Regions from separate parts of the Streptomyces sp. NPDC051921 genome, predicted to be linked through region 2. Evidence: riboswitches for the same ligand, from Rfam matches in the RefSeq annotation. Region 2 holds a riboswitch; each other region holds the start of a gene.
What was found. Region 2 has a riboswitch for cobalamin ahead of AB0M16_RS06905 (ABC transporter substrate-binding protein). Riboswitches for the same ligand answer to the same signal wherever they lie in the genome.

Region 1 (9,438 bases), on a different contig from region 2:
GCGGGGGACCGCGCCCCCCAGGTCGGCCTCACGGCCGCCGCCGCCATGGTCCTCCACAGCCTGATGGACGGCGTCGCGCTCGGCGCCGCCTTCCAGGTCGGCGGCGGCATGGGAGCCACCGTGGCGCTCGCCGTCATCACCCACGACTTCGCCGACGGCTTCAACACGTACACGATCACGACGCTCTACGGGAACGCCCGCCGCAAGGCCGTCGCGATGCTCGTCGCCGACGCCGTCGCCCCGCTCGTCGGCGCAGGCCTCGCGACCCTGTTCACCCTTCCGGAGGAACTTCTCGGCGCCTATCTCGGCTTCTTCGGCGGCGCCCTGCTCTACCTCGCCGCCGCCGAGATCCTCCCCGAGGCCCACCACGAACACCCCGCCCGCACCACCCTGCTGTGCACGGTCGCGGGCGTGGCCTTCATCTGGCTCGTGGTGGGCCTGTCCGGCGGGTGAACTCACCCGCAGCGCTCCACGAAACGCGCGGCGGCGGCCGGCGCTCCCGCCCAATGGGTGTGGACATAACTGGCGTGCACGCCGCCCTGGACGAAGCCCTCGACCCTCGGCTCCGGCTGCCGCAGCCCCCAGGCCGCCTGCGCCCCGGCGCCCGGCTCGATCACGGTCCGGTGGAACTCGTGCCCCCGCATCCGCGTGCCGGCCGCCGCGAGCACGCTGTCGCTCACGGCCACCGCGTCCCGGTACCCGAGCGTCAGACGCGACGACATCCGGGCGTCCGCGTCGAGCACCCCGCACATCGGACGCCCGTCCAGCGTCCGCGCGAGGTAGAGCAGCCCGGCGCACTCGGCGGCGACGGGCGCGCCGGAGGCGGCGAGCTCGGCGACGGCCTTGCGCAGCGCCTCGTTGGCGGACAGCTGCTCGCCGTACATCTCCGGGAAGCCGCCGCCGATGACGAGGCCGCGCGTCCCCTCCGGGAGGGCCTCGTCACGGAGCGGGTCGAACGTGACGACCTCCGCGCCCGCGGCGGTGAGCAGCTCCGTGTGCTCGGCGTACGAGAACGTGAAGGCGGCCCCGCCGGCGACGGCGACGACGGGCCGAGCTGTGGGCACCCGTTTCGCAGGGGCGATGGGGGTCCCCCCGGACGGAGTCCGGGGGAGGGCGGGCACGGCGGAACCACCCGCGTGCAGCGGCCCCCCGACCTCAGCCGACCACGGCGCCGCGCTCAGCTCGGGCGCCGACCGCGCCAGCGCCAGCAGCGCCTCCAGGTCGCACCCGGCCCGCACCTGCTCCGCCTGGGCGGCCACCGCCTCCACCGCCTGCGCCTGCCGCTCCGCGACCGGCACCAAGCCCAGGTGCCGCGACGGCGTCTCGACGGCCGGCGCACGCCGCAGCACGCCGAGCACCGGCACCCCCGACTCCTCCAGCGCCTCCCGCAGCAGCGCCTCGTGCCGGTCCGTGGCGACCTTGTTGAGGATCACCCCGCCGAGCCGCACCTCCGGGTCCCAGGAAGCGAAGCCGTGCACGAGCGCGGCCACCGACCGGGACTGCGAGGAGGCGTCCACGACGAGCACCACCGGCGCCCGCAGCAGCTTCGCCACCTGCGCGGTGGAGGCCAGTTCGCCCTGGCCCGCGGCCCCGTCGTACAGGCCCATCACGCCCTCGACGACCGCCAGGTCGCAGCCCCGCGCGCCGTGCGCGAAGAGCGGCGCGATCAGCTCCGTACCGCACATGTACGCGTCGAGGTTGCGGCCCGGCCGGCCGGTGGCGAGCGCGTGGTAGCCCGGGTCGATGTAGTCGGGGCCGACCTTGTGCGGGGAGACCGCCAGACCACGGCCGGCGAACGCGGCCATCAGGCCGGTCGCGACCGTGGTCTTGCCCGCGCCCGAGGACGGGGCGGCGATGACGAGACGTGCTACCACTCGATGCCCCGCTGGCCCTTCTGACCCGCGTCCATCGGGTGCTTCACCTTCGACATGTCCGTCACGAGGTCCGCGAAGTCCATGAGCTCCTGCGGGGCGTTGCGGCCGGTGATGACGACGTGCTGCTGACCCGGGCGGTCCCGCAGCACCTCGATCACCTCCTGGGTGTCGATCCAGCCCCAGTGCAGCAGGTACGCGAACTCGTCGAGGACGTAGAACGTGTACTTCTCCTCGGCCAGGTCCCGCTTGACCTGCTCCCAGCCCTCGCGTGCCTTCTCCTCGTGCGACTGCTCGCCCTCGGCGACCTCGCGCTGGATCCAGGACCAGCCCTCGCCCATCTTGTTCCAGACGACCGTGCCGCCCTTGCCGGTCTCGCCGAGGGCCTTGAGCGCGTTCTCCTCGCCGACCCGCCACTTGGCGGACTTGACGAACTGGAACACCCCGATCGGCCAGCCCTGGTTCCAGGCGCGCAGCGCCATGCCGAAGGCGGCGGTCGACTTCCCCTTGCCGACGCCCGTGTGCACCATCACCAGCGCACGGTTGCGACGCTGACGGGTGGTCAGTCCGTCGTCCGGAACGACGGTCGGCTGTCCCTTAGGCATTACGCGGCCCTCCTGGCGCCAGAGTGGTTGCCTTGTACGTCCCTGACGAGCCCGGCGATCGAGTCGGCGCGCAGTTCGTCCAGGGTGACGGCGGTGCCGTCCAGTTCACGGGCGAGGTTTCCGGCGAGGCCGAGCCGCACCGGTCCCGTCTCGCAGTCCACGACCACCGCGGCCGTACCGTCGGCGGCGTGCAGGCGGGCCGCGCGCGCGGCCAGCGCCACCGGGTCGGCACCGCCGCCGGTCGCCCGGCCGTCGGTCACGACCACGAGCAGCGGGCGGCGCGAGGGGTCGCGCAGGCGCTCCACGCGCAGCACGTCGTGCGCCTTGAGCAGGCCGGCGGACAGCGGCGTACGGCCCCCGGTGGGGAGCTGCTCGAGGCGGGCCGCGGCCGCGTCCACGGACGAGGTCGGCGGCAGCGCGACCTCGGCGGCCCTGCCCCGGAAGGTGACCAGGCCGACCTTGTCGCGCCGCTGGTAGGCGTCGAGCAGCAGCGAAAGGACGGCGCCCTTGACGGCGCTCATCCGCTGCCGCGCCGCCATCGAGCCGGAGGCGTCGACGACGAACAGGACCAGATTGCCCTCGCGGCCCTCCCGGGTCGCCTGCCGCAGGTCGTCCCGGCGCACCACCAGGCCCGGGCCCGAGCGGCCGCGCGCCTTCTGGTGCGGGGCGGCGGCCTGCACGGTCGCGGCCAGGTGCAGCTTGGTCAGCGTGCCGCGGGGGCGGGTCGCGCCGGTGGTCCGGCCGTGCTCGGTACGGGCCCGGGACCGGCGCCCGGCCGCGCCCTCGCCGAGTCCGGGCACGCTGAGCATCTTCGTACGGAAGGGCTCGGCGGCCTTGACGGCGGCGCGCTCGCCGGAGTCGGCGCCGGCACCGCCGTTCCGGGGCGCGGGTGCGCCGTCGGGGACGTCGGACGGGCCGGACGGGTCGGACGCCTCGGGCGCGGGACCGTCGCCCTGCGGGGGAATGCCACCACCACCCCCACCGCCGGGGCCGTCGCCGCCCGGGCCCTGCGGGTCAGGGTCGTCGTCGGGCTCGTCGTCGCCCTTGAACTGCTCCAGCGTCTCGTCGAGCTTGTCCTGGTCGAGGCCGGGCGCGTCGAACGGGTTGCGCCGACGCCGGTGGGGGAGGGCGAGCAGGGCGGCCTGCCGGACGTCCTCGGAGGTGACCTCCGTGCGCCCGGCCCAGGCCGCGAGCGCGGTCGCCGTCCGGGCCATCACGATGTCCGCGCGCATGCCGTCCACCTCGAACGCGGCGCAGGTCGCCGCGATCTGCAGCAGCACCGCGTCCCCGAGCGTCACCTGCGGCAGCAGCGCCCGCGCGGCGACGATCCGCCCGCGCAGCGCCGCCTCCTCCTCGGCCCAGCGCGCGGCGAACGCCGCCGGGTCGTCCTCGAAGGCGAGCCGCCGCCGCACGACCTCCACCCGCTGCTCGGGCTCCCGGGAGGCCGCGACCTCCACGGTCAGGCCGAACCGGTCCAGCAACTGCGGGCGCAGCTCGCCCTCTTCGGGGTTCATGGTGCCGACCAGCAGGAAGCGGGCCGCGTGCCGCACGGACACGCCTTCGCGCTCGACGTACGAGGAGCCCATGGCTGCGGCGTCGAGCAGCAGGTCGATGAGGTGGTCGTGCAGCAGGTTGACCTCGTCGACGTACAGGATGCCCCGGTGCGCGTCGGCGAGGAGCCCCGGCTCGAAGGCCTTCACGCCCTCCGCGAGCGCCCGCTCGATGTCCAGCGCGCCGACCAGCCGGTCCTCGGACGCGCCGACCGGGAGCTCCACCATCCGCGCGGGCCGCGCCTCCTGCGCCCCCTCGCCGTGCGGGCCGTCCGGGCAGCCCGGGTCGGGCGCGGCCGGGTCGCAGCTGAAGCGGCAGCCGGCGACCACCGCGACCTCCGGCAGCAGCTCGGCGAGCGCGCGGACCGCCGTGGACTTGGCGGTCCCCTTCTCGCCCCGGACCAGCACGCCGCCCACCGCCGGGCTGACGGCGTTCAGCAGCAGCGCGAGCCGCAGGTCGTCCATGCCGACGACGGCGGTGAACGGGTAGCGGGTACTCATCGGGCGGTCACTCCTTCGGGTCGTACGGAGGTCGGGGCGGGCGTCGCGAGCGGGGCGGTCACGGCGCACCCGGCGGCACGAACGGCAGCCCCTCCGGCGCGCCCTTCTCGATCAGGCGGAGCAGCGCGTCCGTGTCGGCGTGCTCCTCGATCAGGTCGCCGAGGCGGTCGAGCTGTTCCTCCCGGAGGGCGCCGAAGGAGGTGTCGGGGGCCGGGACGAAGCGGCGCCCGGCGGCCGCCGCGACCTCGCGGAGGAAGGCGCGGCGGAAGGCGTCGCTCTCCAGGGAGCCGTGCCAGTGGGTGCCCCAGACCGCGCCGACGCGGCAGCCGTCCAGGAAGGGGGCGCCGCCGAGGACCTCCGCGACGCCGTGGTGGATCTCGTAGCCCTCGACCCGCTCGCCGAGCGCCTCGCCGACCGGCCGGGCCAGCGTCTTCTCGGGCGCGAACCGGACCCGTACGGGCAGCAGGCCGAGGCCGTCGACGGTGCCGGCCTTCGACTCGACCTCGTCGTCGATGCGCTCGCCCAGGGCCTGGAATCCGCCGCAGATGCCGAGCACCGGGCGGCCCTCGGCGGCCCGCCGGGCCAGCGCGTCGGCGAGGCCGCGCTCGCGCAGCCAGGCGAGCGCCCTGACGGTGCCGCGGGTCCCCGGCACGACGACCAGGTCGGCGTCGACGAGTTCCTCGGGCCGGTCCACGAAGCGGACGACGACGCCCGGTTCGGCGGCGAGCGCGTCCACGTCGGTGAAGTTGGACATCAGGGGCACGGCACAGACGGCGACGCGCAGCACGTCCGCGCCCAGCGGCGGCGCCACGACCGACTCGCGCACGGCGCCGCGCAGCGAGACCCGCAGGCCGTCCTCCTCGTCGATGCCGAGGCCGTGCGCGTACGGCAGGACGCCGAAGGTGCGGCGCCCGGTGAGGCCGTGCAGCATGTCCAGTCCGGGTTCCAGCAGGGTCACGTCACCGCGGAACTTGTTCACGAGATAGCCCGCGACGAGCGCCTGGTCCTCGGGCGCCAGCAGTGCCGTCGTCCCGAAGAACTGGGCGAACACCCCGCCCCGGTCGATGTCGCCGACCACGACGACGGGCAGCCGCGCGGCCCGTGCGACGCCCATGTTCACGATGTCCGTGCGCCGCAGGTTGATCTCGGCCGGACTGCCCGCCCCTTCGCAGATCACGGCGTCGTACGTGCCCCGCAGTTCCTCCAGGCACGCCAGAACCGGCTCGAAGAGCTCCTTCTGCCGGCCGCCGTGGTAGCCGCGCGCGCTGAGCTCGCCGACCGGCTTGCCCATGAGCACGACCTGGCTGGAGCGGTCGCTGCCGGGCTTGAGCAGCACCGGGTTCATCAGCGCGCTCGGCTCGACCCGGGCCGCCTGCGCCTGCATGGCCTGCGCGCGCCCGATCTCCGCGCCGTCCCGCGTCACGAAGGAGTTGAGGGACATGTTCTGTCCCTTGAAGGGTGCGACCTTCAGCCCCTGCCGGACCAGCCACCGGCAGATGCCGGCCGTGACGACGCTCTTGCCCGCGTCGGACGTGGTCCCGGCGACGAGCAGCCCCCCGCCTCTCATACGTTCCTCCGCTTCCTCAGCGCGCACGCGATGGTCCGGCCGCCCACACAGGCGGCCAGGGTCAGCCAGGTCACCCGGCGGGACAGCCGGACCGCCCGGTCGATGTCGGTCACCTCGACGGCCCGCCCCGTCCCGTTGAGCACGGGCCGGTGCTCGATCCGCCCGCCGTACGACAGGGTCCCGCCGAGCCGTACGCCGAGGGCTCCGGCGAACGAGGCCTCCACCGGTCCCGCGTTGGGGCTGGGGTGCCGCCCGGCGTCCTCGCGCCAGGCCTTCGCCGCCCCGCGCGGGTTCCCGCCGGCGACGGTGGTGAGGACGGCGGTGAGCCGGGCGCCCGGCCAGCCGGCGAGGTCGTCGAGCCGGGCCGAGGCCCAGCCGAAGCGACGGTAGCGGGGGGACCGGTGGCCGACCATGGCGTCCAGGGTGTTCACCGCCCGGAAGCCGAGCAGGCCGGGCACGCCGGCCACCGCGCCCCAGAAGAGGGCGCCCACGACGGCGTCGGAGGTGTTCTCGGCGACGGACTCAACGACCGCGCGGGCCATCGCGGGCCCGTCGAGGGCCTGCGGGTCGCGGCCGACGAGGTGCGGCATCCGTTCCCGGGCCACCTCCAGGTCGCCGGCGGCGAGCGCCCCGCCGATCGCACGGGCCTCGCGCCCCAGGGTCGTACCGCCGACGACGGCCCACACGGAGGCGGCGGTCAGGGCGACGGATGCGGCGCGGCTGCCCCGCAGGGTCCGGGCGGCGAGGGCGCCGAGCGCGACGGTTCCGCCCGCGCAGACGGCGGTGTGCAGGGCGCCCCGGCCGCGGTCGTCGCGCCACAGGACCCGTTCGACCGCACCGGCCGCGCGGCCGAACGCGGCGACGGGATGGCCGCGGCGCGGATCGCCCACGAGCAGGTCGACGGCGAGGCCGGCGGCGGCTCCGTACGCGAACACGCGGGAGGGACGGGGGGTGCGGGCACGGGAAGGTCGGGGGCCGCGGCCGGGCATGGCACTGTGTCCTCACTCAGGGTCCGCGCCCTGGCTCGACGTGACCGGCGGCGAGAGTTCCTGACTCCCGGCCCGTCGGGGCCGGTCACAGTGGCGGGACCGTGCCGGATTCGCACCGGACTTCCTCTGCTTGCCGCCGTAATGGCTTCGGCAGTCCACCACGCTCCGCGAACACCCGTCAACTCACCCTTGACCTGCGTCGCGTCACTGTGCGAAGCACCACAAACACGGCGGCCGGGCGGCCCCGCACCCGTGGTGGGGGGCCGCCCGGCCGGATGGTCCGTCGAGCGTCAGGCGACGATCAGATAGATGCCGTACGCGACGGCCGCCGCGCACAGGGCGAAGCAGAGGTAGGCGCCGGTGCGGGCCAGGGTGGCGGAGCCGCCGTTCGCCGCGGCCTCCTCCTGCTTGCCGAGGCCGACGACACCGAGGGTGAAGAGGGCCACGAGGGCGACGGTGGCCACGAGGCTGACTCCGAAGACGGAGCCGAGAGCTGCCCAGTCGATCTTCATGCTTGGTTCCAGTTCCTTAGACCGCGGCGGCGGGGGCCGGGGGAGCGGCCGGGTCGGTCGGGCCCGGGGCGGGGATGGTGGCCTTCAGGTCCTCGTCCGCGACGGCGGCGACGGAGCCGGCCGGCGGCGGGGTGACGGCCGCGATGGCGGTGGTGACGACACCCGCGGGCTCGGTCCCGGTCTCGACGTCGTTGACGTTGTTGTGGTCGACGACGTGACGACGGGAGAGGAGCCAGATGCCGAGGCAGGAGGCGACCAGGAAGGCCGCGACCGTGTAGACGCCCCAGTCGCCCTGACGGGCGACGTACTCGGCTCCCGCTCCGACCAGGCCGGCGGCCGGCAGGGTCAGGCCCCAGGCGACGAACATGCGGGTGGCGGTCGACCAGCGGACCACACCGCCCTTGCGGCCCAGGCCCGCGCCCATGACGGCGCCGGAGACGGAGTGCGTGGTCGAGAGGGAGAAGCCGAGGTGGGAGGAGGCCAGGATGACCGTGGCCGCGCTGGTCTGGGCGGCGAAGCCCTGCTGCGGCTGGAGGTCCGTGAGGCCCTTGCCCATGGTGCGGATGATGCGCCAGCCGCCGAGGTAGGTGCCGAGCGCGATCGCCGTGCCGGCGGAGACGATGACCCAGACGGGCGGGTTGGAGCCGGGGGCGAGGGTGCCGCCGGCGACCAGGGCCAGGGTGATGATGCCCATGGTCTTCTGCGCGTCGTTGGTGCCGTGGGCGAGGGAGACGAGACCGGCGGAGGCGATCTGGCCGGCCCGGTAGCCCTTCGCCGTCGCCTTCTCGGGCGCGTTCTTGCCGAGGCGGTACGTCAGGCGGGAGGCGAGCATCGCGGCCACGCCGGCGACCACCGGGGCGGCGATCGCGGGGATGAGCACCTTCGTCACGACGACCTCGCCGTTGACGCCGCTGATGCCGATCGAGGCCACGGTCGCGCCGATGAGGCCACCCATCAGGGCGTGGGAGGAGCTGGACGGCAGTCCGACCAGCCAGGTCACCAGGTTCCAGAGGATCGCGCCGACGAGCGCGGCGAGGATGACTTCGGGCTGGATCCCCTCCTCGTTGACCAGTCCCTTGGAGATCGTGTTGGCGACCTCCACCGACAGGAACGCGCCGACGAGGTTCAGCACGGCGGACATGGCCACCGCCGTCTTGGGCTTGAGGGCACCGGTCGAGATGGTCGTCGCCATCGCGTTGGCGGTGTCGTGGAAACCGTTCGTGAAATCGAACACGAGAGCTGTCACGACCACAATCGCGAGCAGCAGCGTGATGTGTTCCATTTACCCAGGCAATCGTTTGACGTCAGTGGCAGGTTGAACGTAGGCAACCTGGGTGAACGGAAGGTGAACTGGGTCGGGCGACGTGGTGTCCCGAATCGAGGTCCGGAGATTCCGCTTCCGGGTCGGACGGACGGGCTGTCCACGATGCGGTCACCGTGCGACCCCGGGTAAACCGTGCCGTTCCGGGCCGGACGCAACGCGCGTAGCTTCCTCCACTCTCGTCCCGTATCGCCCCGTGGACCGCTTCAGTCGCACGGAGGACCCCGAGAACGAGACCCACGTCACTCGAAGGAGCCGCCCGGTGGCAGGTCGCGGGCAGGCTGCCGACACTGGGAGCGTGCGCCCGGCTACAGCGACGGCAGCGGCCGTCACCACAGTGATCGGTCTCGGCGCGGCCGCGGTGGCGGCCGGCCGGTACGCCAGCGACGTCGCCCTCAAGGTGCCCTCCGGGCGCCCCTTCCCCGGCGATCCCAAGCTCACCGTGCACGCCACGGGACCGGGCCGGATCACCCTCACCCGCAGCCTCGCCTCGCTGCGCCCCGGCACGTACGGGATCGAGGC
Region 2 (9,438 bases):
TTGATCGCGGGGACCTCGCGCAGGGCGGGGTCGTCGAGGAGGCGCCGCTTCTTCTGCTCGACGGTGGTGGAGCCGTAGTCGTAGATGACGACGACCTCGGGCTTGCGGGCGACGACCTGTTCCCAGGTGGCGTCGCCGAAGGCCTTGTCGAGGTCGGCGAAGACGTTGCGGCCGCCGGCGCGGGTGATGATCTCGTTGCCGATGCCCTTGCCGCCGGCGGTGAAGGCCGTCTTGTCGCCGCTGTCGTAGACGAAGACGGAGACGGGGGCGACGCCCTTGAGGCGCCGTTCGGCGGCGGCGACGGTGTTCTTCGCGGTGGCGGCCCAGGTCGCGGCCCGGTCGGCGGCACCGAAGGTGCGGCCGACCTCGTCGACCTCGCGGTAGAGGTCGGCGAAGGAGCTCCTGCCGCTGGGGCAGTACTCGGTGTTGAGGCGGGTGGCGATCCCGGCGCGCTCCAGGTCGGCGCGGCTCCGGCCGGCCGTGGCGTCGAAGGCGGAGGCGTACCCCCCGTAGACGAAGTCGGGGTTCGCGGCGAGCAGGGCCTCCTTGGAGGGGTACTCCTTCGCGAGCACGGGGACGGCGTCGTAGGCCTTCTTGTAGGAGGGGAGGACGGCGTCGTCCAGGTAGGCGGTGCCGACCAGGGACTTCTCCAGGCCGAGGGCGAGCATGACCTCGGTGACGTGCTGGTTCATGGTCACCGCGCGCTGGGGCGGGGCCTGGTAGGTGGTGCTCACGCCGCAGTTGGCGACGGTGTACGGGAAGCCGGGCGCGGGCCGTGCCGAGGGCTTGGCGGCGGGGGCCGAGCAGGCGGCGAGGAGGGACATGAGCGCGGCGGCGGGCAGCAGTGACGTACGGCGCCAGGACATGACGGAACGGGCCTCCTGACGGGGATCTCCGCGTCCCCGATCGGTGGTGGGAAGGCGGCAGGTCAGTTCCTGGCTTCCATCCCGGGAGGGATGGTCACAGTGGCGGGACCGTGCCGGATTCGCACCGGCTTCCTGGCTCCTGCCGCCCGTTGGTCGCGCTCAGTCTCGCATGATCATCGGAGCGGTCACTCGTACGCCTCGACGACCTTGACCTCTTCCTCCGTCACGACGCCCTCGACGATCGTGTACGAGCGGAACTGGAAGGGGCCCGCGCCGTCGGTGTCGGCGGTGGAGACGAGGACGTAGTGGGCGTTCGGCTCGTTGGCGTAGGAGATGTCCGTACGGGACGGGTAGGCCTCGGTCGCCGTGTGCGAGTGGTAGACGATCACCGGCTCCTCGTCCCGGTCGTCCATGTCGCGGTAGAGCTTCAGCAGGTCGCCGGAGTCGAACTCGTAGAAGGTGGGCGAGCGCGCGGCGTTCAGCATGGGGATGAAGCGCTCGGGGCGGCCGCTGCCGACCGGACCCGCGACCACGCCGCAGGCCTCGTCGGGGTGGTCCGCACGGGAGTGTTCCACGATCTGGTCGAACAGGGCTCGGGTGATGGTCAGCATGCCGACAGGATAAGCAGACGGGCCGCCCCGTACCGAGGAGTGGTACGAGACGGCCCGGATGCCGAGACGGTGCCGGTCAGGAGCGCTTGGCGAAGGCGGCGCCCTCGGGGTTGCGGGCCTTGAGCACCAGGTAGGCGACGGCCAGGAGCAGGCCCCAGACCGGCGCGCCGTACAGGGCGACCCGGTTGTCCGCGTCCATGCCCATGGTCACGACGACCATGCCGATGAAGGCGAGCGAGAAGACGCTGAACCAGATGCCGCCCGGCGCCTTGAACGAGGACTGCGGCAGCTCGCCCCGGTCGGCCTTGAGCCGGTAGCGGATCTGGCAGATCAGGATGACGATCCAGGCCCACATGCCGGAGATGGTGGCGAAGGAGACGACGTAGTTGAACGCCTCGCCGGGCCACTGGTAGTTGATCCAGACGCCGACCGTCATCAGCGCGGCCGAGACGGTGGTGCCGACCAGCGGGGTGCCGGACTTCGTGAGCTTCGTGAAGACCTTCGGGCCCTGGCCGTTGAGCGCGAGGTCGCGCAGCATGCGGCCGGTCGAGTACATGCCCGAGTTGCAGGAGGACAGGGCCGCCGTCAGGACGACGAAGTTGACGATGGCGGCGCCGACGCCGAGGCCCATGCGCTCGAAGGCCGCGACGAACGGGCTGACACCCGGCTTGAACGCGGTCCACGGGACGACCGACAGGATCATGATCAGCGCGCCGACGTAGAAGACGGCGATGCGCCACGGCACGGTGTTGATGGCCTTCGGCAGGACCGTCTTCGGGTCCTTCGACTCGCCCGCGGTCACGCCGACCAGCTCGACGGCGAGGAAGGCGAACATGACCATCTGAAGGGTCATCAGGGTCGAGAAGATGCCGTCCTTGCCGGCGAAGAAGCCGCCGAGGCTCCACAGGTGGGTCACCGAGGCGGTGTCGCCGGCGTCGGAGAAGCCGAGGGTCAGGATGCCCGCGCAGATGAGGATCATGCCGACGATCGCGGTGACCTTGACCATCGAGAACCAGAACTCCAGCTCACCGAAGAGCTTCACGGAGATGAGGTTGGCGCCGTAGAGGATCACGGTGAAGACGAGGGCGGACAGCCACTGCGGGATGTCCCACCAGTACGTCATGTAGGTGGCCGCGGCGGTGACTTCGGTGATGCCGGTGACGACCCAGAAGAGCCAGTACGTCCAGCCGGTCACGAAGCCCGCGAACGGGCCGATGAACTCACGCGCGTACTCCGAGAAGGAGCCCGACACGGGGCGGTACATGAGGAGCTCGCCGAGCGCCCGCATGATGAAGAAGATGACGAGGCCCGCGACGGCGTACGCGAGGATCAGGCTCGGTCCCGCGATGGAGATGCCCTTGCCCGCGCCCAGGAACAGGCCGGTACCGATGGCACCGCCGATCGCGATCATCTGGATCTGGCGTGCGCCGAGTGCCCGGTGGTAGCCCTCGCCCGCCGCGGTGTCCGCGGCCTCGTTGCCGTCGTGCTGCTGGTCGACCTGCGCAGAGGTCATGGTGGTGCGCCTTTCTCCATGCTGATCCGCGCACCGGCCGGCTCGGCCGTCTGTGCTGCGGACCAGGTCCTGATCCCCCCGGATGTGGAATGGAGTGCCACCGGCGGTCAGCCGGTCGAAGCGCCCCCGGGGACAGGGGTGGCGTCCCCGGGTGGTCGTGAAGATTTATCACGCGCTCAACCGTGATCGAGGCCCCTGCGCGTGACCCGGACCACACAAAAAGAGGGATGAAACGGACCCAACAGAGCAAAGCAGGGTTCTTTGATAACGCATTCGTTATCCGGATTTGAGCGTCCGCTGAGCGAACACCCGCCGTCGCGGGTGCTCGGCCGTGCCGGGTGCGGCGACTACGGCATCAGCGTCTCGACGAGCGACTCCTGCAGTCCGCCGAGCCAGAGGTACGCCATCACCATCGGCTTGCGCGGATCGGAGTCCGGCAGCCGGTACAGCTGCTCGCTCTCGTCGTCGTCCGTGACGTCCAGGCGGGTGCCGATGGTCAGCCGCAGGTCGTTGAGCGCGCCGAGCCACGCGCGCGACTCGTCCGGCGTGAGCTTGAGGATCCCGCCGCCCTCGCCGGCCGCGGCCGAGGCGAGCGTGTCGAGGCTGCGGACCACCGCGAGCGCGTCCTCGCGCTTGCGGGCCCGCAGGTCGTTCTCCGTGAAGCGGCGGAAGTCGGCCGCCGCCCGGCGCAGCTCGTCCGTGTCGTCCCCGTACGCGTCGGGGAAGAGCCGGCGCAGGGCCGGGTCGGCGGGCGGCTCGCTCGGCCCCTCGGCGAACAGTGCCGCCAGCGGGTCCTCGCCCTCGACGGGCTCGTCGCCGGGGCCGATCAGCTCCATGAGCTGGACGGCCAGGGAGCGCAGGATCGAGATCTCGACCTCGTCGAGCGCGACGGCCGCGCCGCCGCCCGGGAGGGACTCGAAATGGCCCGCCATCAGCCGCGGTCCTGGGAGAGGGTCGCCCACAGTCCGTAGCCGTGCATCGCCTGCACGTCCCGTTCCATCTCCTCGCGGGTGCCGCTGGAGACCACCGCGCGGCCCTTGTTGTGCACGTCGAGCATCAGCTTGTGCGCCTTGTCCTTGGAGTAGCCGAAGTACGCCTGGAAGACGTAGGTGACATAGCTCATCAGGTTGACCGGGTCATTGTGGACGAGGGTCACCCAGGGCACGTCGGGTTCGACGACGGCGGAGACCTCCTCGGCCGATTCGGTCCGTTCGATCTCGATAGGCGCAACGCTCACTTACCCCATGCTGCCACCCCGACCCGTCGGTCGCACAAACGGGTCACCCGTGCCGCGCCGCACATTCCCGCAGTATTCGTCAGAGTGACGAATACTGCGGTAGCATCCTCACATGAACGCTGCGGACCTTGGGCTGCCGGTGGACGTGCCGTCGACCGCTCTCTTCACCGACCAGTACGAGCTGACCATGCTCCAGGCGGCCCTCAGGGCCGGCACCGCGGACCGCCGGTCCGTCTTCGAGGTCTTCACCCGCCGACTGCCCGAGGGGCGGCGCTACGGCGTGGTGGCGGGCGTCGGACGGGTCCTGGACGCCGTCGAGAACTTCCGCTTCGACGCCGGCGTGATCGGCTTCCTGCGCGAGCGGAACATCGTCGACGAACCGACCCTGCAATGGCTCGCGCGCTACCGCTTCTCCGGCGACATCTGGGGCTACCCCGAGGGCGAGGTGTACTTCCCCGGCTCGCCGATCCTGCGGGTCGAGGGCTCCTTCGCCGAGTGCGTGCTCCTGGAGACCGTCGTCCTGTCGATCCTCAACCACGACTCCGCCATCGCGGCCGCCGCCTCGCGCATGTCCTCGGCCGCCGCCGGACGCCGGCTGATCGAGATGGGTGCGCGGCGCACCCACGAGCTGGCCGCCGTCGCCTCCTCGCGCGCCGCCTACGTGGGCGGCTTCGACTCCACCTCCGACCTGGCGGCCGGCTTCCGCTACGGCATCCCGACCGTCGGCACCTCCGCCCACGCCTTCACCCTGCTCCACGACACCGAGCGCGACGCCTTCCGGGCCCAGGTGGACTCGCTGGGCAGCGGCACCACCCTGCTCGTCGACACCTACGACGTGGCCGAGGCCGTCCGTACCGCCGTCGAGGTGGCCGGAACCGGGCTCGGGGCCGTCCGCATCGACTCCGGCGACCTGCTGCTCGTCGCCCACCGGGTGCGGGCACAGCTCGACGAGCTGGGCGCCACGGACACCAAGATCGTGGTCACCTCCGACCTCGACGAGTACGCCATCGCCTCGCTCGCGGCCGCGCCCGTGGACGCGTACGGGGTGGGCACCCAGCTGGTGACCGGCAGCGGCCACCCGACCTGCTCCATGGTCTACAAGCTGGTCGCCCGGGCCTCCTCGGCCGACCCGAAGGCCCCGCTGACGCCGGTGGCGAAGAAGTCGGTCGGCGGCAAGGCCTCCGTCGGCGGCCGCAAGTGGGCCGCCCGCCGGGCGGACGCCGCCGGCGTCGCCGAGGCCGAGGTCGTCGGCACCGGGCCCGTCCCGTCGGAGCTTGTCGACCGGCAGCTGCTCGTCGAGCTCGTCAAGGGCGGCGACGTGGTGGCCCGCGAGCCCCTGGAGGCGGCCCGGGCCCGGCACATCGCGGCCCGCGCGGGGCTGCCGCTGTCGGCGACCCAGCTGTCGCGGGGCGAGCCGGTCCTGCCGACCGAGTACGTGTGAGCGCACGCCGCACGGAGCAGGTGACGGAGTGCGCGTCGCGCACTGAGCGCCCCCTCCCGTAGGGAGGGGGAAGTCTCTAGGCTCGAATCCGTCCGAGAACCGACGCCCGATCCGCCCTCCCGATCCGACCGCTAAGGACCTGTCATGCACCGCGCATTGATCGTTGTGGACGTGCAGAACGACTTCTGCGAGGGCGGCAGCCTCGCGGTGGCCGGCGGCGCGGACGTCGCCGCCGCCATCACCGACCTGATCGGCGAGACGGCGGGCTCCGTCTACCGGCACGTGATCGCCACCCGCGACCACCACGTCGACCCGGGCGACCACTTCGCCCCGGCCGGCGAGGCGCCCGACTACGTGACGAACTGGCCGCGGCACTGCGTGGCCGGCACCGAGGGCGTCGGCTTCCACCCGAACTTCGCGCCGGCGGTCACCGCCGGCGCGATCGACGCCGTCTTCGACAAGGGCGCCTACGAGGCCGCGTACAGCGGCTTCGAGGGGCGCGACGAGAACGGCAGCGCGCTGGCCGAGTGGCTGCGCGCCCGCGAGGTCACCGAGGTCGACGTGGTCGGCATCGCCACCGACCACTGCGTGCGCGCGACCGCCCTGGACGCGGCCCGGGAGGGCTTCCGCACCCACGTCCTGCTCGACCTGACCGCCGGCGTCGCGAAGGAGACCACGGACCGGGCCCTGGAGGACCTGCGCGAGGCGGGCGTGGAGCTGACCGGAAAGCCGGTCGTCGCCCCGTAGCCGCGGCGCCGGGGCGGGCCACCGGGCGCCGCTCGGGCGGCCGGGGGCCGGGGGCGCCGGCTCGGCTCTCAGGCGGCCGGGGCCTTCGGCAGGGAGCGCACGGGGTGCCAGAGCTCCTGGGCGGTGCTCCGCCACAGGAGGCCTTCCGGATGGTGCAGGACGGCCGTGATCTCGTCCGGGGTGGGCGGCTCGGTGTTGCCGCGGAGGTAGACCGCACGCAGGCCCAGGTTCCGCAGCCGGGTCAGGGCGCGGGCCCGGTTCGCGGCGTGCACCAGGAAGCGGACGGTGGCCCCGTCGCCGGCCGGGCTGGGCAGTCCTATGGCGACGACGACACTGCCTCCCGGCAGTCTGCAGAACCCTCCGTTGGGCATGCGGAACCACTCCCCCGTGGAACGACTGTCAATAAGGTCGGACGGCCGAAGCCGTAAGACGCACCTAAACACGATCGGCCGTCGCCCGCTAGGGGGCGACGGCCGATCATGCTTTGACCTGCGACGATTCAGAAAAACTCGTCGTTACTTGGTCGAGGGACCCACCTGGACCGTGATCGTGGAGCCGTCCTTGGCCTCCTTGACGACCTGGATCTTGGTGTTGGTGTCAGTTACCTGGACACCGGAGCGCTCGGTCTCCTTGAACCAGTAGACGCCCTTGCGGTCGTCGAAGGTCGGGTTGCCGGCCTGGGACGGGACCCAGGTGCCGACGCCGGCCTTGTGCAGCTGGAAGCCGTCCGTGCGGGAGATGCTGAACGGGGAGTCGTAGGCCTGGATGCGGCCGCGCATCAGCGAGCCGTCACCCCACTTCAGCGGGCTCGGGTGGGCGTCGATCGGAAGGACGCGGCCCACACCCGGGTGCTGCGAGGTGTTGTTGTCCTTCTGGGACAGGTCCCACTTCCAGATCAGCAGACCGTTCTGGTACGGGTAGTGCTCGACCCAGCTGGCCTTGTCGCCGGTGAAGCCGAAGTTGTACGGGCCGACCTTGAGGGTCTGGTCGTACGAGACGTACTGGCGGTTCTCCGCGATGTAGTACTGCTCGTACTCCTTCGCGAAGCCCTTGCCGATGCGCGAGAAGCCCTTGGCGACCCAGCCGTTGTCACCGTTCTCGGCGTTGTCCGAGAAGACGGCGGCACCGTCGGCGGTCAGCGTGATGGCGTCGGCCGTGAAGCCCTTGCCGCCCGCGCCGCCGTCCGTCTGGTACCGGAAGCGCAGGTCGAACTTCTTGCCCGCGTAGGCGTCCAGGCCGTAGACGAGCTTCTGGTACGTGTTCGAGGCACCGGTCAGGGCCGGGGCGCCGGACGCGTCCTTCTGCAGCGGCTTGCCGTCGGCGGTGCCGTCGAGGGCGGTCCAGTTGGCGCCGCCGTCGGTGGAGACCTCGGCGTACAGGTAGTCGTAGTCCTGCTCGATGTCGTACCAGCCCTGGAGCTCCAGGGAGGCGGCCGACTTGCCGGTCAGGTCGACGGAGCGGGTCAGGGTGTTCTTGAGGTCGTCACCCATGTCGCTCCACCACTGCGTGGCACCCTCGGCGGGAGCCACGACGTCGGTGGTGACCTTCTTCTTCGGCAGCTCGACGACGAGCGCCTGCGGGTTCTTGGTGTTGTACTCCGAGACGCCCAGCTTGTGGGTGGTCTTGGTGGCGCGCTGCCAGTCGTTGACCTTGGCGTAGTTCAGCCAGCCGAGCTGCAGCTTGTCCCAGGCGTTCATGTCGCCGGGGAGGTCGCCGATGGAGTCCTTGCCGGTGCCGAGCCACGAGCCGGAGGACATGAGGGTCCAGAAGCCGGTCGAGTTCTCGCCGCCGGAGGTGTCGTAGTGGTCCGGCAGACCGAGGTCGTGGCCGTACTCGTGGGCGAAGACGCCGAGGCCGCCGTTCTCCGGCTGCATCGTGTAGTCGCCGACCCAGATGCCCGAGGTGCCGATCTGCGTGCCGCCGGCCTTGTTGTTCGCCGGGCCGGTCTTGCCCGCGTCGGTGCCGTAGGCGTACCAGCGGTGGGCCCACAGGGCGTTGGTGCCCTCGGCGCCGCCACCGGCCGACTCGTCCTCGCCCGCGTGGACGATCTGGAAGTGGTCGATGTAACCGTCGGGCTCGTTGAAGTTGCCGTCGGCGTCGAAGTCGTAGCGGTCCCACTGGTCGTACTGCGCCAGCGTCGCCTTAATCTCGGCGTCCGTCTTGCCCTTGGCCTTCTGGTCGGCGTTCCATGCCACGAGGCCGTCGCGCACGGTGTCCCACACGTTGGCGCAGTTGGTCTGGCCGCAGTAGTTGGAACCGTAACGGGCCTCGTTGTACGGGACCTTGACCCAGTCGGAGACCGTGCCGTCGACCGAGTAGCGGCCGGACGAGGTCTTCTCGTAGTAGGTCTTCAGAGACTGCTTCGGCTGGCCCTTCTTGTCCTTGCCGGTGCCGAAGTACAGGTCCTGGAAGTGCTGCTGGTTGTAGTCCGCCTGCCAGGCCGTGGAGTTGTCGTTCTTGCGGTCCGGCTTGGCTATCGCGTTGTGCAGCGGGCCGGGCTCGCCACCGAACTTCGGCTTGAGCTCGTCCGTGTCGTCGTCCTTGCGGTCGACCAGGGTGGTGTTGTCCACCTGGTCGCCGAACTCGACGAGGATGGTGAAGATCTTGTCGGTCTTCTCGCGGCCCAGCTCGACGTACTTCTTGCTGTCGAGCTTGACGACCTGGGAGCCGTTGCGCTGCTCGACCTTGGTCTCGCCGTTGAGCACCTGCTCGATGGCGGCCTTGCGCTGCTGCTCCTGCTGCTTGCTGAACGGACCGTCGAGGTCGTGGTCGACCGCGAGCTTGTCCACGGCCTGCCCGGAGCGCGCCACCGGCGCGCTGCCGCGGTCGTCGGCCCATGCCGTACCGAAGGTCGAGGCGGTGGCGGCCGTGGCCGCGAGGGCCACGACGATCGCGGACGCTCTGATCGCCCTGCGCTTGTTGGTCACTTGGATCTGTCCTCCCCGGCGCTCCTCGCCCGCGGACCGGGTGGTGGGGTGTCCGCCCGGGCGGGGTAGCGCGTCACAAGTGACGACATTCGACCG
Region 3 (9,438 bases), on a different contig from region 2:
CGCACTCCCGCCTCGCCCGGCAGGCGGAAGGTCGACGACCGGGCCCGGCGCCGCGGAACGGCGCGCGGAACGACGACCGGCCCCGTCCACCTCACCGGGTGGACGGGGCCGATCGCTGTCGTGCGTCGCGGGGTTCAGGCGGCGGGGGCCGCCGCCGTCACGCCCGGTGCCGCCTGCGCCCTGGGGGCGAGCAGGCGTTCCGCGAGCAGCCCGAAGGCGAGCCCGAAGGCCACCCACAGGGCCGCCTGGATGCCCAGGGTCGCGAGCCGGAACTCCCACAGCACGGCGGCCGGGAAGGTGGCCGCCACCGCGTCCTCGTTGCCGGGCAGGAACGCGCAGGCGATCCCGACCGCGGCGACGAAGCCGAGGCCCGCGACGACGGTCGCGTTCCAGTTGCCGAGGCGCGGCGCCAGCCGGCGGCCCGCGACGACCGCGGCGATGCCGAGCAGCACGCTCAGCAGGATCATCAGGAAGAAGAGCGTGGTGCGCTTCCCGATGGTGTCCGGGTTGCCGACGGCCGGAGGGGTCGCCGGGTACTTCAGGAACGGCACCAGGTAGACCGTGGTGAAGGCCGCCGCCGCGACGAGCGCCGCGGTGGCCTTCGGGGTGAACCGGCCGACCCGTCCCAGGACGAAGCAGAACGCCAGGGACGCGATGCCGCCGAGGGCGACGCCGTAGACGAGGACGCCGGTGGCGAGACCCGCCGTGGACTGCAGGTCCCGGCTGACGATCTCCTCCTCGGAGTCGGCCTGGGTGGCCGCCCCGTTGGCGCCGTGGTCGTGCGCCGGCGCCGCCGCGTGCTCCGCCTTGGCGGCGGCCTCCTCGACGGCGATCGACGCGTTGACGGACGGCTCACCGGCGACGTAGGCGACGGCGAAGGCGAACAGTCCGGCGATCAGGCCCGCGAGCATGCCGCGGACCAGGAGTCTCCCGACGAGCGAGCCCGTGGGCGCGGTGGGGACGTGAGCGGGGGAAGACATGTGCGCGGTGGCCCCTCAGTGGCAGGGGAAACCGAGCAGGTGGCGCCCGTCGTGCACCCACTCGTGCACGTCGCTGCCCGCGAACAGGGAGGTGGCCCCCTGCTCGGCACCGACGAAGTAGAGCGCGACGAGCATCAGGATGCCGGCGAAGGCCGCCCAGGGAAGCACGGCACGGACCGGGAGCGTGACGGCGGGGGTGGACGGAACGGCGGGCGACGCAATGGCCTCGGCCATGGTGGAACCTCCTCGGGAACTCGCGTCCCATACGGTGGTGCGCGACGACGGTCGTCGGGTCTGACTCACCGTCCACGGGCTGGGGGCGGCTCACAGTGGCGCGACCGTGCCGGATTCTCACCGGGCTTCCGTCTCGCCGTCGTCGTTCATATGGAAATGTCGACTGACGGTACCGCGCCGATCACATCACGCCAAGACCGCCTGAAACGCTGAGGGATGTATCACCCATGACCACGTCCACGCCCGCCGCCGGGACCGGCACCGGGACCGTGCACCTCGCCCTGGTCGCGCCCGCCATGAACAAGGCGCTGCGCGAGGCGCGGTTCGACGACGACGGGCCGCTGGAGCCGCTGCGGAACCGGAGCGTCAGCCCGCTGTGCCCGGCGCGCCGGATGCGCCTGCTCCGCTCGCCGTCCGTCCGCTGCGAGGGGACGGCCGGGCTCCTCGGCCACCCGGACGTGCCCGCCGAACCGGCGCTCGCGGGCTGCGCGATGGGCCGGTGGCGGGGCCGGAGCCTGGACGAACTCGCCGCCGAGGAGCCGGAGTCGGTGGCCGCCTGGCTGTCCGACCCGGCCGCCGCCCCGCACGGCGGCGAGTCGCTGCGGGAGCTGAGGGTCCGGGTCGCGGACTGGATGGACGCCCTGGAGCCGGGCACCGTGCTCGCCTTCGCCGAGCCGGACGTGATCCGCGCGGCCGTCGCCCACGCCCTCGGCGCGCCGGAGGCCGTCTTCTGGCGGCTCGACGTGCGCCCGCTGGAGCGGATCGAGCTGTCGGGACGGTCGGGCCGCTGGAACGTGCGCCTGGGGACGCCGGTCGACTGAGCCGCGGCGGTACGGCGCCGAGCGGGTGCCCCGCGAGCAGGGCGGAGGTACGACGCTGGCCGGGTGCGCCGCGGGCCGGGCCGCGGCGGTACGGCGCCGAGCGGGATGCGCCGCGAGCCGGGCCGCGGCGGTACGGCGCCGAGCGGGTGCCCCGCGGGCCGGGGGAGGCGGCCGGGAGGGGGCGTCGGCGATCGCGAGCCGCTCCCGGCGTCGGGCCACGGGCGTCGGGTCACGGCCTCGGCGCTGCGGAGTCCGGTCGCGAGCCCCGGGTCCCGGGACCTGGACGGGGCGTCAGGCTTCGAGCGCGGCGCGCAGCGCCTTGGCGAAGGCCTCCGGGGCGCCGTGCTGGCCGAACTCGCCGCCCAGAAAGCCGCCGTGGTTGCTCGGGAAGACGGCGAGCGGGGTTCCGAGCCCCTGGGCGACGGCCGCCGCCGCGCGCGCAGCGAGCTCCCCCTCGGACTCCTCGCCGGCGGCGACGACGATCCGGGTCGGCGCGGCCCGCAGCGCGGGGAAGTCGGGGGCGTAGGAGGTGCAGCCGCGCATGTTCTGCCCGAGCAGCGGGTCGTCCCGCTTTCCGTCGTCCTCGGTCGGCAGGCCGAAGGTGTCGGGGGCGGGGAACGGCCGCGCCGCCCAGTCCGCCGGGAACGGACCCTTGTGGGAGACGACCGCGAAGAACCTGACCATGCCCGCGCCCCAGCCGTCGCGCAGGTAGGTCGTGCGGACGTCGGAGCAGACCGCGAGCGCCGCCTCCCGGTCGGGGAGGACCTGGGCGCTCGGCGGCTCGTGGGCGACGAGCGTGTGCACCAGGTCGCCGCGCGCGGCGACCAGCGCGAGGGAGTTGACGGCGCCGCCGCTGCTGGCGAAGACGTCCACGGGACCGGTGCCGAGGTCCTCGATCAGCCGGGCCAGGTCGTCCGCGTGCTCCTCGGGCCGCGTCTCGGCCGCGCCGTCGGTGCGGACGCTCCGGCCGACGCCGCGCGGGTCGTAGGTGACGACGGTCCGGTCGGCGAAGTGGGAGGCGAGGGTGGTGAAGCCGGTCGCGTCCATCGGGGAGCCGATGAGCAGCAGGGGGCGCGGGTGGCTTCCCGTGCCGGCGCGCACGTCGTAGCGGAGGGTCGCTCCGGCGGTCTCCAGGGTGCGGGTGTCGGTCTCGGCCATGGTTCTCTCCTCCGCGGTGGATCGGTCAGGGGGTGGACCCCGGCCACCGCCGGAACTCATCGGCCGTGCGCGGACTCCCTCGGGCGCGGTCCGTCCGTCCCCGCCCCCGGGGGCCGGTCGGCTACTCGCCGCACTCGTGTCCGGCCGGGTCCACGACGACCCGGTCGAGCAGGCCGCGCAGCAGGGTCTGCTCGGCCTCGGTGAGATCGCCGAAGAGCTCGCGTTCGGCCGCGCTCACCGCGGCGTCCACGCGATCCAGGGCCTCGACTCCCGCCGGGGTGATCTCCACGATGTGGCGGCGCCGGTCGGCCGGGTCACGGCGCCGCTCGCACAGCCCGTCCGACTCCAACTCGTTGAGGATCGCGACCAGTTGGCTGGGGTCGACCTCCATCACGGCAGCGAGCTCGCGCTGACTGGTGGCGCCGGGGGCCAGGCGCATGAGGGTCATCGCGTTGCGCGGGTGCAGCCCGGCGACGGCCAGGGCGGCCCGGATGCGCGCGCCGGTGAGCTCCCCGCGGAAGGAGAGGAGGAAGCCGAGGCGGTCGTTCGGGTCAGCTGCTGCCATGCCGTCCACCGTAACAGCGGCTCCATTGTGGAGCTCGATAAATCGTTGTTACTCTTCAACGGTTTCCGTCCCCAGATCATTGGAGCACCTCCATGTTCATCGGCTACGCCGTCGTCGCCGCACTGCTCGCGCTCGCGACCTCCGCCTCCGCCTTCCTGACCTTCACCCGGAATCCGCAGGTCACGGGCAGCATGACCAAGCTGGGCATCCCCGACTCCTGGCTGCCCTGGCTGGCGACCGCGAAGGCGGCGGGCGCGCTCGGCCTGCTCGCGGGGCTCGCCGTCCCGGCCCTCGGCGAGGCCGCGGCCGTGGGCCTGGTGCTCTACTTCCTCGGCGCGATCGTCAGCCACGTCCGCGCGAAGGACTACGCGGTGGCACCGGCCGTCGTCCTCACCCTGCTGTCGGGCGTCGCACTGGTCCTGCGCGCCGCCTCCGCCTGAGCGACCTCGCGACGCGTCGCGAGACGAAACGTCTTGCGCCGCGGGGGTCGGAGGCGTACGGTGGCGCGAGACCGAGACGAGACGTGCCGTCTCGCTTGCATCACCCATGGATCCCCGCCGCGGATCCCGCCCTGTCCCCGAGCCCGGGAGGTCGCCCTTGTTCCGTGTCCATCTCACCGACGTCACCAAGCGCTACGACGACCGGCACGTCCACGACCGGCTCGTCCTCGACCGGGTCTCGCTCACCGTCCAGGCCGGCGAACGCGTCGGCGTCGTCGGCGACAACGGCTCCGGCAAGTCCACGCTCCTGCGGCTCCTGGCCGGCCTGGAGAGCCCCGACCACGGCACCGTCACCGTCGACTCCCCCGGCGGCGTCGGGTACCTCGCCCAGACCCTGGACCTGCCCGGCAGCGCCACCGTCGGCGACGCGATCGACCGCGCGCTCGCCGACGTACGGGACCTGGAACGGCGCATCCGGCAGGCCGAGGCCGTGCTCGCCGCGACCGGCGACCTCGACGGGTACGCCGCACTGCTCGCCGCCTACGAGGCCCGCGGCGGAGAGGGCGCCGACCGGCGGGTGGAGACCGTGCTCCGGCGGCTCGGCGAGCGCGCCCCGCTCGACCGGGACCGCCCGCTCGGCACCCTCACCGGCGGCCGGCGCTCCCGGCTCGCGCTCGCCGCGACCCTCGCCTCCGACCCCGAGCTGCTCCTCCTCGACGAGCCCACCAACGACCTCGACGACGAGGCCGTCGGCTGGCTGGAGGAGCGGCTGCGCGGCCACCGGGGCACGGTCGTCGCCGTCACCCACGACCGGGCCTTCCTCGACCGGGTCGCCTCCGCCGTCCTGGAGGTCGACCACGAGACCCGGACGGTACGGCGCCACGGCAACGGCTACACCGGCTACCTGGCGGGCCGGGCCGCCGAACGGGCCCGCCGGGAGCGGGCGTACGAGGAGTGGCGGGCCGAGCGAACCCGGTACGCGGGCATCGCCGACAGCAACATCGACCGCTTCTCCCACATCCCGCGCAAGGCCCCGGCCGCGTTCAGCGGCGCCGGTGCCTTCCGGGCCCGGTCACGCGCGCACGGCGCGGCGAGCCGTATCCGTGCCGCCCGCACCCGGCTCCGGGAGCTCGCCGAGCACCCGGTGCCCAGGCCACCGGACCCCCTGCGGTTCGCGGCCCGGATCGAGGGCGAGCCCGCCCCGGTCGACCTCGCGGACGTGCGCGTCGACGGGCGGCTCCGGCTCGACGCCCTGCACCTGGAGCCCGGCGAACGGCTCCTGGTCACCGGCCCGAACGGGGCCGGGAAGACGACGCTGTTGCGGGTCCTGGCGGGCGAACTCGCCCCGGACGGCGGCACGGTGGGTGCCCCGGCCCGGGTCGGTCTGCTCCGCCAGGACACCGCGCCGCCCACCGACCCCCGTACGGTGGCGGCGGCCTTCGGCGCGGACCGCGAGGAGGAGCTGCTCGCGCTCGGGCTCTTCACGGCCCGCGACCTGACCGTCCCGGTGCGGTACCTGTCCGCCGGGCAGCGCCGCAAGCTGGAGCTCGCCCGCCTGGTGACCCGGCCCGCCGACCTGCTCCTCCTCGACGAGCCCACGAACCACCTGTCCCCCGGCCTGGTGGAGGAACTGGAGGCGGCCCTGGCGACCTACCCGGGCACCCTGGTCGTGGTCAGCCACGACCGCCGGCTGCGGGCGGGCTTCCGGGGCCGGCGGCTCGAACTTGCCCCGGCCCCGACGACGGCTCCCGCGGAGATCTAGTCCTCGTCGCCCGCGGCGCCTTCGAGGTCCCCCTCGGTCTCCAGGAACACCTGGCGCAGCGCCGCGAGCGTCTCCGGGTCCGGCTTCTCCCACATGCCGCGGGACTCGGCCTCCAGGAGGCGCTCGGCGATGCCGTGCAGGGCCCAGGGGTTGGCCTGCTTGAGGAAGGCCTGGTTCTCCGGGTCGAGGACGTAGGCCTCGGTGAGCTTGTCGTACATCCAGTCGGCGACGACGCCCGTCGTGGCGTCGTAGCCGAAGAGGTAGTCGACGGTCGCCGCCAGCTCGAAGGCGCCCTTGTAGCCGTGGCGGCGCATCGCCTCGATCCAGCGCGGGTTGACCACGCGGGCGCGGAAGACGCGCGAGGTCTCCTCGACGAGGGTGCGGGTGCGGACGGTCTCCGGGCGGGTGGAGTCGCCGATGTACGCCTCGGGGGCCGTGCCGCGCAGCGCGCGGACGGTGGCCACCATGCCGCCGTGGTACTGGAAGTAGTCGTCCGAGTCGGCGATGTCGTGCTCGCGGGTGTCGGTGTTCTTCGCCGCGACCGCGATCCGCTTGTACGCCGTCTCCATCTCGGCGCGCGCCGGGCGCCCTTCGAGCCCGCGCCCGTACGCGTAGCCGCCCCACACCGTGTACACCTCGGCCAGGTCGGCGTCGGTGCGCCAGTCGCGCGAGTCGATCAGCTGCAGCAGGCCCGCGCCGTAGGTTCCCGGGCGGGAGCCGAAGATGCGGGTGGTGGCGCGGCGCTCGTCGCCGTGCTCGGCCAGATCGGCCTGCGCGTGGGCGCGGACGTAGTTGTCCTCGGCCGGCTCGTCGAGGCCCGCGACCAGCCGTACGGCGTCGTCGAGCAGCCCGATGACGTGCGGGAAGGCGTCCCGGAAGAAGCCGGAGATGCGCAGCGTCACATCGATGCGCGGACGGCCCAGTTCGGCCGTCGGGATCGGCTCCAGGCCGTTCACGCGGCGCGAGGCGTCGTCCCACAGCGGGCGGACGCCGAGCAGCGCGAGGGCCTCGGCGACGTCGTCACCCGCGGTGCGCATCGCGCTCGTGCCCCACAGGGAGAGGCCGACCGAGGTGGGCCACTCGCCGTTGTCGTCGCGGTAGCGGGTGAGCAGCGAGTCGGCGAGCGCCTGCCCGGTCTCCCACGCCAGGCGGGACGGGACGGCCTTCGGGTCGACGGAGTAGAAGTTGCGGCCCGTGGGCAGCACGTTGACCAGACCGCGCAGCGGCGAGCCGGACGGGCCGGCCGGCACGAAGCCGCCGTTCAGCGCGTGCACGGCGTGGTCGAGCTCGTCGGTGGTCGCGGCGAGCCGCGGCACGACCTGCTCGCAGGCGAAGCGCAGCACGTCCGCGACCTCGGGGCCGTACGGCTCGGCGAGCGCCGGGACCGCGTCGACCGCCCAGTCGGCGGCCTCCATCGCCTCGACCAGCTCGCGCGCCTTCGCCTCCGCCTCGTCGGCGGTCGTGCGGGTCGCGGCCGACTCGTCCAGGCCGAGGGCCTCGCGCAGGCCGGGCAGTGCCTGCGTGCCGCCCCAGATCTGGCGGGCGCGCAGGATCGACAGGACCAGGTTGACCCGCTCGGGGCCGGTCGGGGCGCCGCCGAGGACGTGCAGACCGTCGCGGATCTGGGCGTCCTTGACCTCGCAGAGCCAGCCGTCGACGTGCAGCAGGAAGTCGTCGAAGCCGTCGTCGTCCGGACGGTCGTCCATGCCCAGGTCGTGGTCCAGCTTCGCGGCCTGGATCAGCGTCCAGATCTGGGCGCGGATCGCCGGCAGCTTCGCCGGGTCCATGCTGCTGATCTGCGCGTACTCGTCGAGCAGCTGCTCCAGGCGGGCGATGTCGCCGTACGAGTCGGCGCGGGCCATCGGCGGCACCAGGTGGTCGACGAGCGTCGCGTGGACGCGTCGCTTGGCCTGGGTGCCCTCGCCCGGGTCGTTGACCAGGAACGGGTAGACCAGCGGCAGGTCGCCGAGGGCCGCGTCCGGACCGCACGCGGCGGACAGGCCCGCGTTCTTGCCGGGCAGCCACTCCAGGTTGCCGTGCTTGCCCAGGTGCACCATCGCGTCCGCGCCGAACCCGCCGTCCTCTTCACGGGCGGCGATCCAGCGGTAGGCCGCCAGGTAGTGGTGGGACGGCGGCAGGTCGGGGTCGTGGTAGATCGCGATCGGGTTCTCGCCGAAGCCGCGCGGCGGCTGGATGAGGACCAGCAGGTTCCCGCGGCGCAGCGCGCCGAGCACGATGTCGCCCTCGGGATTCCGGGAGCGGTCGAGGAACATCTCGCCGGGCGCCGGGCCCCAGTGCTCCTCCACCTGCTCGCGCAGCTCGGCCGGGAGCTCGGCGTACCAGCGCTTGTAGTCGGCGGCCGGGATGCGGACGGGGTTGCGGGCCAGCTGCTCCTCGGTGAGCCAGTCCTGGTCGTGGCCGCCGGCCTCGATGAGGGCGTAGATCAGCTCGTCGCCGTCGCCGGACACGAGGCCCGGGATGTCCTCGACCGGGCCGAAGTCGTAGCCCTCCGCGCGCAGCCGGCGCAGCAGCGCGACGGCGGATGCGGGGGTGTCGAGGCCGACCGCGTTGCCGATCCGGGAGTGCTTCGTCGGGTACGCGGAGAGGACGAGCGCCAGCTTCTTCTCGGCGTTCGGGATGTGCCGCAGGCGGGCGTGCCGGACGGCGATGCCGGCCACGCGGGCGGCGCGCTCGGTGTCGGCGACGTAGGCCGGGAGGCCGTCCTCGTCGATCTCCTTGAAGGAGAACGGGACGGTGATCAGGCGCCCGTCGAACTCGGGGACGGCGACCTGGCTGGCGGCGTCCAGCGGCGACAGGCCCTCGTCGTTCTCCTCCCACGCGGCGCGCGAGCCGGTCAGGCACAGCGCCTGCAGGATCGGTACGTCGAGCGCGGCGAGCGCGCCCGCGTCCCAGGCCTCCTCGTCGCCGCCGGCCTGTGCCTCGGCGGGCTTGGTGCCGCCGGCGGCGAGGACGGTGGTGACGATCGCGTCGGCGCCGCGCAGCTCGTCGAGGAGCTCCGCCTCGGGGGCGCGCAGGGACGCCACGTACAGCGCCTTGGCGCGGCCGCCGGCCTCCTCGACGGCGTCGCACAGGGCGCCGACGAAGGCGGTGTTGCCGCTCATGTGGTGGGCGCGGTAGTAGAGCACCGCGACCGTGGGGCCGGTCTCGTTCCTCGCGGTCCGCTCCAGCGGGCCCCAGGTGGGGGCGGGCGCCGGGGCCTCGAAGCCGTGGCCGGTGAGCAGGACCGTGTCGGACAGGAAGCGGGCCAGCTGCTCCAGGTTGTCCGGGCCGCCGTGCGCCAGGTAGGCGTGGGCCTCGGTGGCGACGCCGACCGGGACGGTGGAGGCGCCCATCAGCTGGGCGTCGGGGGCCTGTTCGCCGCTGAGCACGACCACCGGCTTCCCGGCGGCGAGGACCGTGTCCAGGCCCTCCTGCCAGGAGCGCATGCCGCCCAGGAGGCGGACGACGACGAGCTGGG

Region 1: it holds a riboswitch for cobalamin, as region 2 does, so the genes downstream of both, AB0M16_RS11590 (cobalamin biosynthesis protein) here and AB0M16_RS06905 (ABC transporter substrate-binding protein) in region 2, are expected to answer to the same signal.
Region 3: it holds a riboswitch for cobalamin, as region 2 does, so the genes downstream of both, AB0M16_RS17510 (CbtB-domain containing protein) here and AB0M16_RS06905 (ABC transporter substrate-binding protein) in region 2, are expected to answer to the same signal.

Annotation. Positions count from the first base shown of each region.
Region 1 is NZ_JBFAXU010000007.1:56,687-66,124, reverse strand. It holds gene AB0M16_RS11615 (ZIP family metal transporter) at 1-453, shown strand, start outside; gene AB0M16_RS11610 (cobyrinate a,c-diamide synthase) at 456-1,874, opposite strand; gene cobO (cob(I)yrinic acid a,c-diamide adenosyltransferase) at 1,868-2,476, opposite strand; gene AB0M16_RS11600 (putative cobaltochelatase) at 2,476-4,527, opposite strand; gene AB0M16_RS11595 (cobyric acid synthase) at 4,586-6,094, opposite strand; gene AB0M16_RS11590 (cobalamin biosynthesis protein) at 6,091-7,083, opposite strand; cobalamin riboswitch at 7,117-7,251, opposite strand; gene AB0M16_RS11585 (hypothetical protein) at 7,374-7,595, opposite strand; gene AB0M16_RS11580 (inorganic phosphate transporter) at 7,612-8,877, opposite strand; gene AB0M16_RS11575 (alpha/beta fold hydrolase) at 9,215-9,438, shown strand, end outside.
Region 2 is NZ_JBFAXU010000004.1:44,162-53,599, reverse strand. It holds gene AB0M16_RS06905 (ABC transporter substrate-binding protein) at 1-866, opposite strand, end outside; cobalamin riboswitch at 909-1,050, opposite strand; gene AB0M16_RS06900 (M67 family metallopeptidase) at 1,052-1,477, opposite strand; gene AB0M16_RS06895 (amino acid permease) at 1,554-2,990, opposite strand; gene AB0M16_RS06890 (DUF2017 domain-containing protein) at 3,338-3,922, opposite strand; gene clpS (ATP-dependent Clp protease adapter ClpS) at 3,922-4,227, opposite strand; gene AB0M16_RS06880 (nicotinate phosphoribosyltransferase) at 4,340-5,668, shown strand; gene AB0M16_RS06875 (isochorismatase family protein) at 5,813-6,415, shown strand; gene AB0M16_RS06870 (hypothetical protein) at 6,484-6,786, opposite strand; gene AB0M16_RS06865 (immune inhibitor A domain-containing protein) at 6,931-9,342, opposite strand.
Region 3 is NZ_JBFAXU010000012.1:32,228-41,665, forward strand. It holds gene AB0M16_RS17505 (CbtA family protein) at 135-980, opposite strand; gene AB0M16_RS17510 (CbtB-domain containing protein) at 996-1,214, opposite strand; cobalamin riboswitch at 1,250-1,390, opposite strand; gene AB0M16_RS17515 (histidine phosphatase family protein) at 1,442-2,035, shown strand; gene AB0M16_RS17520 (alpha/beta hydrolase) at 2,327-3,193, opposite strand; gene AB0M16_RS17525 (MarR family transcriptional regulator) at 3,315-3,758, opposite strand; gene AB0M16_RS17530 (DoxX family protein) at 3,851-4,198, shown strand; gene AB0M16_RS17535 (ABC-F family ATP-binding cassette domain-containing protein) at 4,356-5,960, shown strand; gene cobN (cobaltochelatase subunit CobN) at 5,957-9,438, opposite strand, start outside.